3 regions of the Kineococcus terrestris genome follow, and region 1 is predicted to be linked to each of the others. Evidence: predicted binding sites of a transcription regulator. Region 1 holds the regulator's gene; each other region holds the start of a gene.
The links. Region 1 encodes HrcA, which represses chaperone genes, less so after heat shock. Its sites were predicted from a motif close to GNTNGCACTCGGNNNNNCCGAGTGCNANC; they were not measured.

Region 1 (3,251 bases):
CCGCCGGCTGGTCTCCCGCGGGCGGCTTCGTGAAGTCGGGTCGCTGGGACCCGTACGGGTCGCTCACGGTTCCTCCAGGGTCGGTGGGCGCCCCCGCCGCTCGGCGGGAGCACTCCGATCCTCGCACCGGCGCGCGCCCCTGTCGCGGGTCCGGCGGGCGGGCCATCCCGTCGGCGCACCCGGTCCACCCGGAGGTCGTAGGCGGCGCGCGCCCGGCCTCCGCCGCAGGGGGCGCGCGACCCCGAGCGGCCCCCGACCCGCCCCGGCCCGGGGTGCCTCAGGCGTCGGCGCCGTCGGCGGTCACGAAGTCGACGAGCTCCTCTACCCGCCCCGACAGGGCCGGCTCGAGGTCGGCGATGGTGCGCACGGTGCCGAGGATCCGCTTCCAGCCGTGCGCGACGTCCGCCTGGGTGGCGTGCGGCCAGCCGAGCTCGGCGAGGATCCCGTGCTTCCACGACGTGCCGCGCGGCACCACCGGCCAGCGCTCCCAGCCGAGGCGCTGCGGGCGCACGGCCTGCCACACGTCGACGAAGGGGTGCCCGACGACGAGGACGTGCGGGCTGCGGGCGACGGCGGCGACGATCCGCGACTCCTTGCTGCCGGCGACGAGGTGGTCGACGAGGACGCCGATCCGCCGGCCCGGCCGGGGCCCGAAGGCGCGCACGGCGGCGTCCAGGTCGTCCACGCCGTCGAGGACCTCCACGACGACGCCCTCCACGCGCAGGTCGTCGCCCCACACGCGCTCGACGAGCTCGGCGTCGTGGCGGCCCTCGACGAGGATGCGCGAGGCGCGGGCGGTGCGGGCGGCGGCACCGGCCACGGCCACCGACCCGGAGGCGGTGCGACCGGGGGCGGCGGGGGCGGCGGGTCCGCGCGGGGCCACGAGGCGCACCGGCTGCCCGTCCACCCAGAAGCCCGGCCCGAGGGGGAAGGTGCGGGTGCGCCCGCGGCGGTCCTCCAGGACGACCACGTGCACGCCGCCGCTCTTCTCGGTGCGCACGACGGCGCCGACCCAGCCGGTCTCGACGTCCTCCACGACGAGCCCGGTCACGGCGGTCTCCTCGCGGGAGGCGGGCCGGCGCGGGTGCGGGTCGCGGGCGAGGACGTCGGAGCCGTACCGGTCAGCAGCCACCCGGGCACCCTACGGACGCGGCGCGCCGCCGCCCGGCAGCGGGCGGCGCGTGTCCGGGGCGAGGTCTAGACTTGGCACTCACCCGTGCTGAGTGCCAGCGCGGGCGGTGGGACCGGGACGGCGAGCGGACGGGGGAGGTGCCGATGAGCGACGACCGGCGGCTGGCCGTGCTGCGCGCCATCGTCGAGGACTACGTGTCGACGCACGAGCCCGTCGGCTCCAAGGCGCTCGTCGAGCGCCACCGCCTGGGCGTGTCCCCGGCGACGATCCGCAACGACATGGCGGTGCTGGAGGACGAGGGCTACATCACCCAGCCCCACACCAGCGCCGGGCGCATCCCCACCGACAAGGGCTACCGGCTGTTCGTGGACCGCCTGGCCACCGTCAAGCCGATGTCGACGGCCGAGAAGCGCGCCATCCAGACGTTCCTGGACGGCGCCGTGGACCTCGACGACGTCGTGGACCGCACCGTGCGGCTGCTGGCGCAGATCACCCGGCAGGCCGCCGTCGTGCAGTACCCCTCGCTCTCGCGGGCGGCCGTGCGGCACGTGGAGGTCGTGCCGGTGGGCGGGCGCAGCGCCCTGCTGGTGCTCATCACCGACACCGGCCGCGTCGAGCAGCGCGTCGTGGAGCTGCGCTCGGCCGCCGACCCGGCCGCGCTGGTCACCTCGCTGACGGCCCTGCGGACCCGGCTGAACGCCGCGGTGGCCGGGCACCGCCTCCAGGAGGCCCGCGACGCCCTCACCGAGGTCGTCCAGCAGACCCCGGCCGGGGAGATGGCCGTGGCCGCGGAGGTCGCGGCGGCGCTGGGCGACTGCCTGACCGCCGGCCTGGCCGAGCGGGTGGTCATCGCCGGCACGTCCAACCTCGCCAAGTCCGGCCCGGACCTGGCCGCCTCCCTGGGCAGCGTCCTGGAGGCGCTGGAGGAGCACGTCGTGCTGCTGCGCCTGGTGCAGGAGATGGCCGAGGACGGCGGCGGGGACGGACTGGCCGTGCGCATCGGCTCGGAGAACCTGCACGTCGGGCTCACCGAGACGTCCGTGGTGACCACCGGCTACGGCGGCGAGGGGCGGGCGCTGGCCCGCCTCGGCGTCCTGGGCCCCACGCGCATGGACTACCCCACGACGATGGCCGCCGTCCGCGCGGTGTCACGCTACGTCTCGCGGATCCTCGCCACGTGAGCCCCGTGAGCCCGCCCAGGCGCGCGGCCCGCCCCCACCGACCGACCCGACAGGAGACCTGAGCGCCTCGTGAGCGACTACTACGACGTCCTCGGCGTCAGCAGGGACGCCTCGGCGGAGGACATCAAGCGCGCCTACCGCAAGCTGGCGCGCAAGCTCCACCCCGACGTCACGGACGACCCGGAGGCGGGCGACCGCTTCAAGGAGGTCTCCCAGGCCTACGAGACGCTGTCCAACCCCGACAAGCGGGCGCTGTACGACCGCGGCGGCGGCCAGCAGCCGGGCGCGGCCGGGTTCGGCGCCGGGTTCGGCTTCAGCGACATCATGGACGCCTTCTTCGGCCAGGGCGCCGGGGCGGGTGGGCGCGGGCCGGCCAGCCGCACCCAGCGCGGCCAGGACGCCCTCATCCGCGTCGACGTGGACCTGGCCGAGGCGGCGTTCGGCGCCGAGCGCTCCATCCAGGTGGACACCGCGGTGCTGTGCCCGACGTGCAAGGGCACCTGCTGCCAGCCGGGCACCAGCCCGCAGACCTGCGACATCTGCCACGGGCAGGGGCAGGTGCAGCGCGTCGTGCGCTCGCTGCTCGGGCAGGTCATGACGACCGCGCCGTGCCCGACGTGCCACGGGTTCGGCACGGTGCTGCCCTCGCCGTGCCAGGAGTGCAGCGGCGAGGGCCGCGTGCGCGCGCGCCGGCCGCTGACGATCCGCATCCCGGCGGGCGTGGACACCGGCACCCGCATCCAGCTGGCCGCGCAGGGCGAGGTCGGCACGGCCGGCGGCCCGCCCGGCGACCTGTACGTGGAGGTCCACGAGCGCCCGCACCCGGTGTTCACCCGCTCGGGCGACGACCTGCACTGCACGCTGGAGGTGCCGATGACGGCCGCCGCGCTGGGCGCCTCCATCCCGCTGGAGACCCTGGACGGCACCGAGGCCGTCGA
Region 2 (3,251 bases), on a different contig from region 1:
GGACCTTGACCAGCAGCAGCTCGCGCTGCACCGACGCGTCGTCCTCCAGCTCGACGATCTTCAGCACGTTGACGAGCTTGTTCAGCTGCTTGGTCACCTGCTCCAGCGGCTGCTTCTCGACGTCGACGACGATCGTCATGCGCGAGATCTCGCTGCGCTCGGTCGGCCCGACCGTCAGGGAGTGGATGTTGAAGTTCCGGCGCGCGAACAGCGACGTCACGCGGGTCAGGACGCCGGGGCGGTTCTCCACCAGGACGGACAGGGTGTGCCGGCTCATCAGGAGACCACCTTCTCCGGGCCGGAGGCCGTGTCGGCCCCCTCCTCCCGGTCCCACCGCGGCGAGACGCCGCGGGCGTACTGGATGGCGTCGTTGCTGACGCCGGCCTCGACCATCGGCCAGACCATCGCGTCGCGGTGGACGCGGAAGTCGACGACGACGGGCACGTCGTTGATCGCCATGGCCTTCTCGATGGTGGCGTCCACGTCCTCGGGGCGCTCGCAGCGCAGCCCCACGCAGCCGTAGGCCTCGGCGAGCTTGACGAAGTCCGGCACCGGCGCGGAGTGCGCGCCGTGGTGGGCGCCGGAGTTCAGGTCGGTGTTGGAGTAGCGCTCGGAGTAGAAGAGCGTCTGCCACTGCCGGACCATGCCGAGGCTGGAGTTGTTGATGATGGCGACCTTCACGGGGATCCCGTTGAGGGTGCAGGTCGCGAGCTCCTGGTTGGTCATCTGGAAGCAGCCGTCGCCGTCGATGGCCCACACGACCGCCTCGGGGCGGCCGACCTTGGCGCCCATGGCGGCGGGCACGGCGTAGCCCATCGTGCCCAGGCCGCCGGAGTTCAGCCAGGTGCGCGGGTGCTCGTAGCGGACGAACTGGGCCGACCACATCTGGTGCTGCCCGACACCGGCCACGTACAGCGCCTCGGGGCCGGCGATGGCGCCGATCCGGGAGATGACGTGCTGCGGGGCCAGCGTGCCGTCCTCGCTGTCGGTGTACCCGAGCGGGTACTCGCGCCGCCAGCTCTCGGTCAGCTCCTGCCAGGGGGTGATGTCGGTGCGCCCGTTGGCCTCGAACTCGGCGCGCAGGGCGGCGGTCAGCTCGGCGACGACCAGCTTGCCGTCGCCCACGATCGGGACGTCCACGGCGCGGTTCTTGCCGATCTCGGCCGGGTCGATGTCGGCGTGGATCACCTTGGCGTGCGGGGCGAAGGTGGACAGCTGCCCCGTGACGCGGTCGTCGAAGCGGGCGCCGAGGGCGATGAGCAGGTCGGCCTTCTGCAGCGCCGTCACCGCGGCCACCGTCCCGTGCATGCCGGGCATGCCGAGGTTGGTGGGGTGCGAGTCGGGCAGGACGCCGCGCGCCATGAGGGTGGTGGTGCCGGGGATGCCGGTGAGGTCGGCCAGCGCGGTCATCTCCGCGGCGGCGTCCGCCTTGACCAGGCCGCCGCCGATGTAGAAGACCGGGCGGTGGGCCGCGGCGATCATCCGCGCGGCCTCCTTGACCTGCTTGCCGTGCGGGCGGGTCACCGGCCGGTAGCCGGGCAGGTCGACCTCGGTCGGCCACTCGAAGGAGGTCACCGACTGCTGCACCGACTTCGGGACGTCCACGAGGACGGGGCCGGGGCGGCCGGTGGAGGCCAGGTGGAAGGCCTCCTTGACCACGCGGGGGATGTCGGCGGGGTCGGTGACCAGGTAGCTGTGCTTGGTGATCGGCAGGGTGATGCCGGTGATGTCGGCTTCCTGGAAGGCGTCCGTGCCGATGGCGGCGGTGCCGACCTGGCCGGTGATGGCCACGACGGGCACGGAGTCCATGTGCGCGTCGGCCAGCGGTGTGACGAGGTTCGTCGCGCCCGGGCCGGAGGTCGCCATGCAGACGCCGACCTTGCCGGTGGCCACGGCGTAGCCCTCGGCGGCGTGCCCGGCGCCCTGCTCGTGGCGCACGAGGACGTGGCGCACGTGCGGGGAGTCCATCAGCGGGTCGTAGGTGGGCAGGATGGTGCCCCCGGGGATCCCGAAGACGACCTCCACGCCCACGGCCTCGAGCGAGCGCACGAGGCTCTGGGCTCCCGTCAGCGACGCGACGGGCAGCGTCGGGTCGAGCGGCAGCGCGGTGTCGGTGGTGCTGACCGGCGTGACGTCCGGCATGGTCCGTTCCTCCTCGGGCGGTTCGTGCTTCGTCGACCTGCGGGGGCCCGTGCGGACCCCGGCGTCCGGTCGTCCCTGCGCCGGACGCGAAAAGACCCCTCCGCCCGCAGGCATGACGAGGGGTCGCGCGCTCGGCCGGGCTGTCAGCCGGCGCGCTGTCCGATGGCTACGAGGAACCGCATGGACCGACCGTAGACCCCCGCCCGCCCGGCTGTCAGCCGGGCGGGCGTCGCGTCCCACATCGTGAGACGCGCGTCTCACCCCGTCAGACGGGCACCGCGCTCAGACGCACACCGCGCCCACCGAGGCGGACTGGACCTGCTTGGCGTACTTGGCCAGGACGCCGCGCGTGTACACCGGCGGCAGCGGCGCCCAGCCCTCGCGGCGGGCGGCCAGCTCCTCCTCGTCCACGAGGACCTCCAGCGTCTTGCCGGCCACGTCCAGGCGGATGCGGTCGCCGTCGCGCACGAAGGCGATGGGGCCGCCGTCGACGGCCTCGGGCGCCACGTGCCCCACGCACAGGCCCGTGGTGCCGCCCGAGAAGCGGCCGTCGGTCATCAGCAGCACGTCCTTGCCCAGCCCCGCGCCCTTGATGGCGCCGGTGATGGCGAGCATCTCGCGCATGCCCGGGCCGCCCTTGGGGCCCTCGTAGCGGATGACCACCACGTCGCCGGCGCCGATGGTGCCGTCCTCCAGCGCGTCCAGCGCGGCGCGCTCGCGCTCGAACACGCGCGCGGTGCCCTCGAAGACGTCGGTGTCGAAGCCGGCGCTCTTGACGACCGCACCGCCCGGGGCGAGGTTGCCGCGCAGGACCGTGATGCCGCCCGTGGCGTGGATCGGGTCGTCCAGCGCGCGCAGCACGACGCCGTCGACGTCCGGCGGGGCGATCTCGGCGAGGTTCTCGGCCAGCGTCCGCCCGGTCACGGTCAGGCAGTCCCCGTGCAGCAGCCCGGCGTCCAGCAGCGCGCGCATGACGACGGGGATGCCGCCGATGCGGTCCACGTCGACCATGACGTGGCGGCCGAAGGGCTTGAGGTCGCCCAGGTGCGGCACGCGGCTGGCGACCCGGTCGAAGTCGTCCAGCGTCAGCTCGACCTCGGCCTCGTAGG
Region 3 (3,251 bases), on a different contig from region 1:
ACGCCCCCGGTCCGCAGCCCGCGGACCCGGCGTCGAGGCCGCCGACGCCGCGGGCGCCGGGACCGGTGCTCGACGAGCAGGTGCGCTCGCGCGCCGCGGCGCCCGCGGGTGCCGGGCGCGGTGGGCGGGGCGCCCGGTGAGCCCGGTGAGCGGGGGGCCGGGCGAGGACGGCGAGCGCGAGGTGCCGCTGGAGGACGAGCGCTCCGCCGACGACGGCGACCTCGGCTGGGGCGAGGTCCGCGGGGACGGGACGGGCGGGGACGACGAGCGCTTCCTGCGCGAGCGCCCGCCGCACTGGGACTGACCTCCCGGAGCGCGAGCCCGGGCGCGCGGTGCTCACGTCCCGCGCACGAGGAGGACGGTGCGGCCGGCCGCGGCCGCCAGGTCCGCCGCCGTGCTCGCGGTCACGGCCACGACGACGGCGCCCGGGCCGTCCCCGGCACCCCCGCCGGGCCACGCGCCCCCGAGGCCCGCGCTCGTGCCGCCGGGTGCGGCGCCGCCCGCGACGGCGAGCACGGGCACGTCCACCGCGAGCGCGCTCGCACCCGTGACGGCGCCCGTCACGGGGTCCAGGACGCGGGCGAGGACGTCGACGCGGGTGCCGGGCGCCAGACCGGGCGGTGCGCCGGCGGGCAGGTCGACCAGGGCCGCCACCGCGCCGGCGGGCTGCCCGGTGAGCAGGCCCGGCCCGGCGGTGCGGGTGCGGGTCAGCGGTTCCCCGCGGCCCAGCGGGCCGGCCAGGACCGCGCCGTCGGCGCTCGTCAGCGCCCCGGGCGGCACGAGCGCGCGCGGCCAGGCGGCCGGCACGACGTCGCCGCCGGCGAGGGCGCTGCCCGCGGGCAGGTCGCGCGCGGCCACGAGGACGGTGGTGGTCGCGGGCGCCGGCGGGGCGAGGACGGCGACGGCCAGACCGCCCGCCCCCGCCACCAGCCCGGCGCTCAGCCAGCCGCGGGCCCGCCGCCGGCGTCGCCGCGCGGACGGGCCCCGGCCCGCGGGCGGGGCGGCCGGGGCGGTGGGTCGGGTCGAGGAGTCGGCGAGCACGCGGGGACGCTAGGCGGCGACCGCCACCGGCCCCGGGCCGCGCGCCGGCCCCTGTGGACGGCGGTACCGGCGGCGGGCTGTGGACCCCGCCGCCGGAGCGGTCAGGCCGCCGAGGTGCTGGAGGAGCCCGAGGAGGACGACCCGGAGGACGAGCTCGACGACGAGCTCGTGGAGGACGACGAGCCCGACGAGGACGAGCCCGAGGACTCCTTGGCGGAGCCGCCGGACGAGCTGGACGAGCTGGAGGAGCCGGACGACTCGGACGGGGTCTTGCGGGAGTCGGTGCGGTAGAAGCCGGACCCCTTGAAGACCACGCCGACGGAGTTGAAGAGCTTGCGCAGGCGACCGGAGCACTCGGGGCAGTCGGTCAGCGCGTCGTCGCTGAAGGACTGGCGGACCTCGAAGCTGTGCTGGCACTCCTGGCACGCGTAGGCGTAGGTGGGCACGTCGTCTCCTGGGCTCGGGCGCGCGGCGCTGCCGCGGCGGCGCTGCGGGGCCCGGCTCTGGCACTCGGGCCCGTCGAGTGCCAATGATAGCCGCGCCGGGCCCGCGGCGCGGCTCACCCGACGCGCAGCCGCAGCGTCGTCACCGCCCGGCCGGCCTCCACCCGCAGCGTCGTCGTCCCCGGCGACACGCCGGTCACCTCCAGCGTGCGGGGGTCCAGCACCGCGAGGGTCCCCGCGCGGGCCACCCGGCGCCCGTCCGGCGCCGCGGGGCGCACCACCAGCCCCGGCCCCGAGACCCGCGCGGCCGCCGCGGGCACGCGCACCGCGCCGCCCCCGGCGGCGGTGCCGTTCACCGCCAGCGCGGCCCGGGCCCCCGGCGCGAGCGCGAGGTCACCGGCGGCCGCGGAGTCCAGCACCGGCCGGGTCGCGACCCGCAGCCAGCCGTCGTCGCGCCCGGGCACGGCCGCCGAGCCCGCCGACGGGCGGGAGGCGGCCGCGGCGTCCACCACCAGGGACGTCCACGCCGGCGGCGTCCCCGGCGCGCCCGTCCCACCGGCGGCCGTCACCTCCAGCACCCCCTCGCGCCGCTGCGCGCCCGCGGTGCTCGCACCCGGCGCGCCACCGGCGACCACGGCCACCCGCCCGCCGGTCTCCTCCCGCCAGCCGGCCAGCCACCCGCGCAGCAGCGCCGCCTCGTCCGGGTCGGCCAGCGAGCCGGGCCCGTGCGCGCTGACCACGACCAGCCCGCGCACCGCCGCGTCGCCGGCGGCGGCGTCCAGCTCGGCGCGCAGCCACGCCAGCTGCCCGGGGTCGGCCGCGCGCAGCGACCCGCCCGCCGCGTCCAGCAGCAGCCACCGGGTCCCGGCGTCGTCCACCCGGCGCGCGCCCGCTCCCGGCCCCAGGTCCGCGCCCAGCTCGGAGTTCCCGCGCACCCACTCCCAGCGCGCGCCGGAGCGCTCGAGGACGTCCCGCACGGCGCGCACGTCCGCGGCGCCCGCCCGCCCGCCCGCCGGGCCGGCGACGTCCCCGGCCAGGACCACCCGCCCGGCGCCGGCCGCCACGGCGTCCGCGACGGCGCGGCGCAGCACCTCCACGCTCGCCGGGCGCGCCGCCTCCACGGCCGTGCCCGCCAGCACGGCCACCGGCGCGGGCCCGCCGGCGAGCGGCTGCGCGGTTTCCAGCGCCGGGTCCACCCGCCCGGTCGCCGCCGCCGGGTCGGCGGCCGCGGGCGGTGGCGCGGCGGCGGCCGCGTCGAGGCGGGCCACGTCCAGCGCGCCGGAGGTGCGGCGCGTCACGTCCGTCTGCGCGACGTGCACGCGGACCAGGCGCACGTCGCGGGCGCCCGCGGGCACGGGAGCGCTGACCCGCCGCCAGCCCGTCCAGTCCAGCGCGGGCGCCAGCGTGACGGGCCGCTCGGCGCCGTCGACGCGCAGCACCGCGCGCAGCCACCCTCCGCGCCCGTCCGCGCGGACGTCCAGCGCCACCTCGCGGGCGCCGGCGGGCAGCCGCAGCGGGGCGGCGGGCACGAGCGCGGCCACGGACGTGCCCGCGGGCTGCCCGGTGACGTCCCACGACAGGCGCAGCGCGCCGCCCGCGCCCGCCAGCCCCGTCGCGGGCACGGCCGCGGCGGTGACGTCGGCGCGGGTGCCGGCCGCGCTCCAGCGGCCCGCGTCGGCCAGGTCGTCCACGCGCACCGCCCGCAGGCCGACGGACACCCCGGCGCTCGCGCTCACCCCGGCCGCGGCCAGGCCGACGCGGGTGCCG

Region 2: AB8M62_RS15510 (acetolactate synthase large subunit) is a predicted target of HrcA. The motif match lies at 2,285-2,313, and genes of this name have one in related genera.
Region 3: AB8M62_RS02860 (FmdB family zinc ribbon protein) is a predicted target of HrcA. The motif match lies at 1,544-1,572, and genes of this name have one in related genera.

What each region holds. Positions count from the first base shown of each region.
Region 1 covers NZ_JBEUEI010000011.1:100,151-103,401, forward strand. Annotated here, with positions in the region: gene AB8M62_RS08885 (DUF4870 domain-containing protein) at 1-67, opposite strand, end outside; gene AB8M62_RS08890 (DUF3097 family protein) at 278-1,132, opposite strand; gene hrcA (heat-inducible transcriptional repressor HrcA) at 1,276-2,313, shown strand; gene dnaJ (molecular chaperone DnaJ) at 2,383-3,251, shown strand, end outside.
Region 2 covers NZ_JBEUEI010000028.1:14,447-17,697, forward strand. Annotated here, with positions in the region: gene ilvN (acetolactate synthase small subunit) at 1-277, opposite strand, end outside; gene AB8M62_RS15510 (acetolactate synthase large subunit) at 277-2,142, opposite strand; gene ilvD (dihydroxy-acid dehydratase) at 2,425-3,251, opposite strand, start outside.
Region 3 covers NZ_JBEUEI010000003.1:41,519-44,769, forward strand. Annotated here, with positions in the region: gene AB8M62_RS02845 (hypothetical protein) at 1-140, shown strand, start outside; gene AB8M62_RS02850 (hypothetical protein) at 146-304, shown strand; gene AB8M62_RS02855 (SAF domain-containing protein) at 337-1,041, opposite strand; gene AB8M62_RS02860 (FmdB family zinc ribbon protein) at 1,143-1,487, opposite strand; gene AB8M62_RS02865 (phosphodiester glycosidase family protein) at 1,601-3,251, opposite strand, start outside.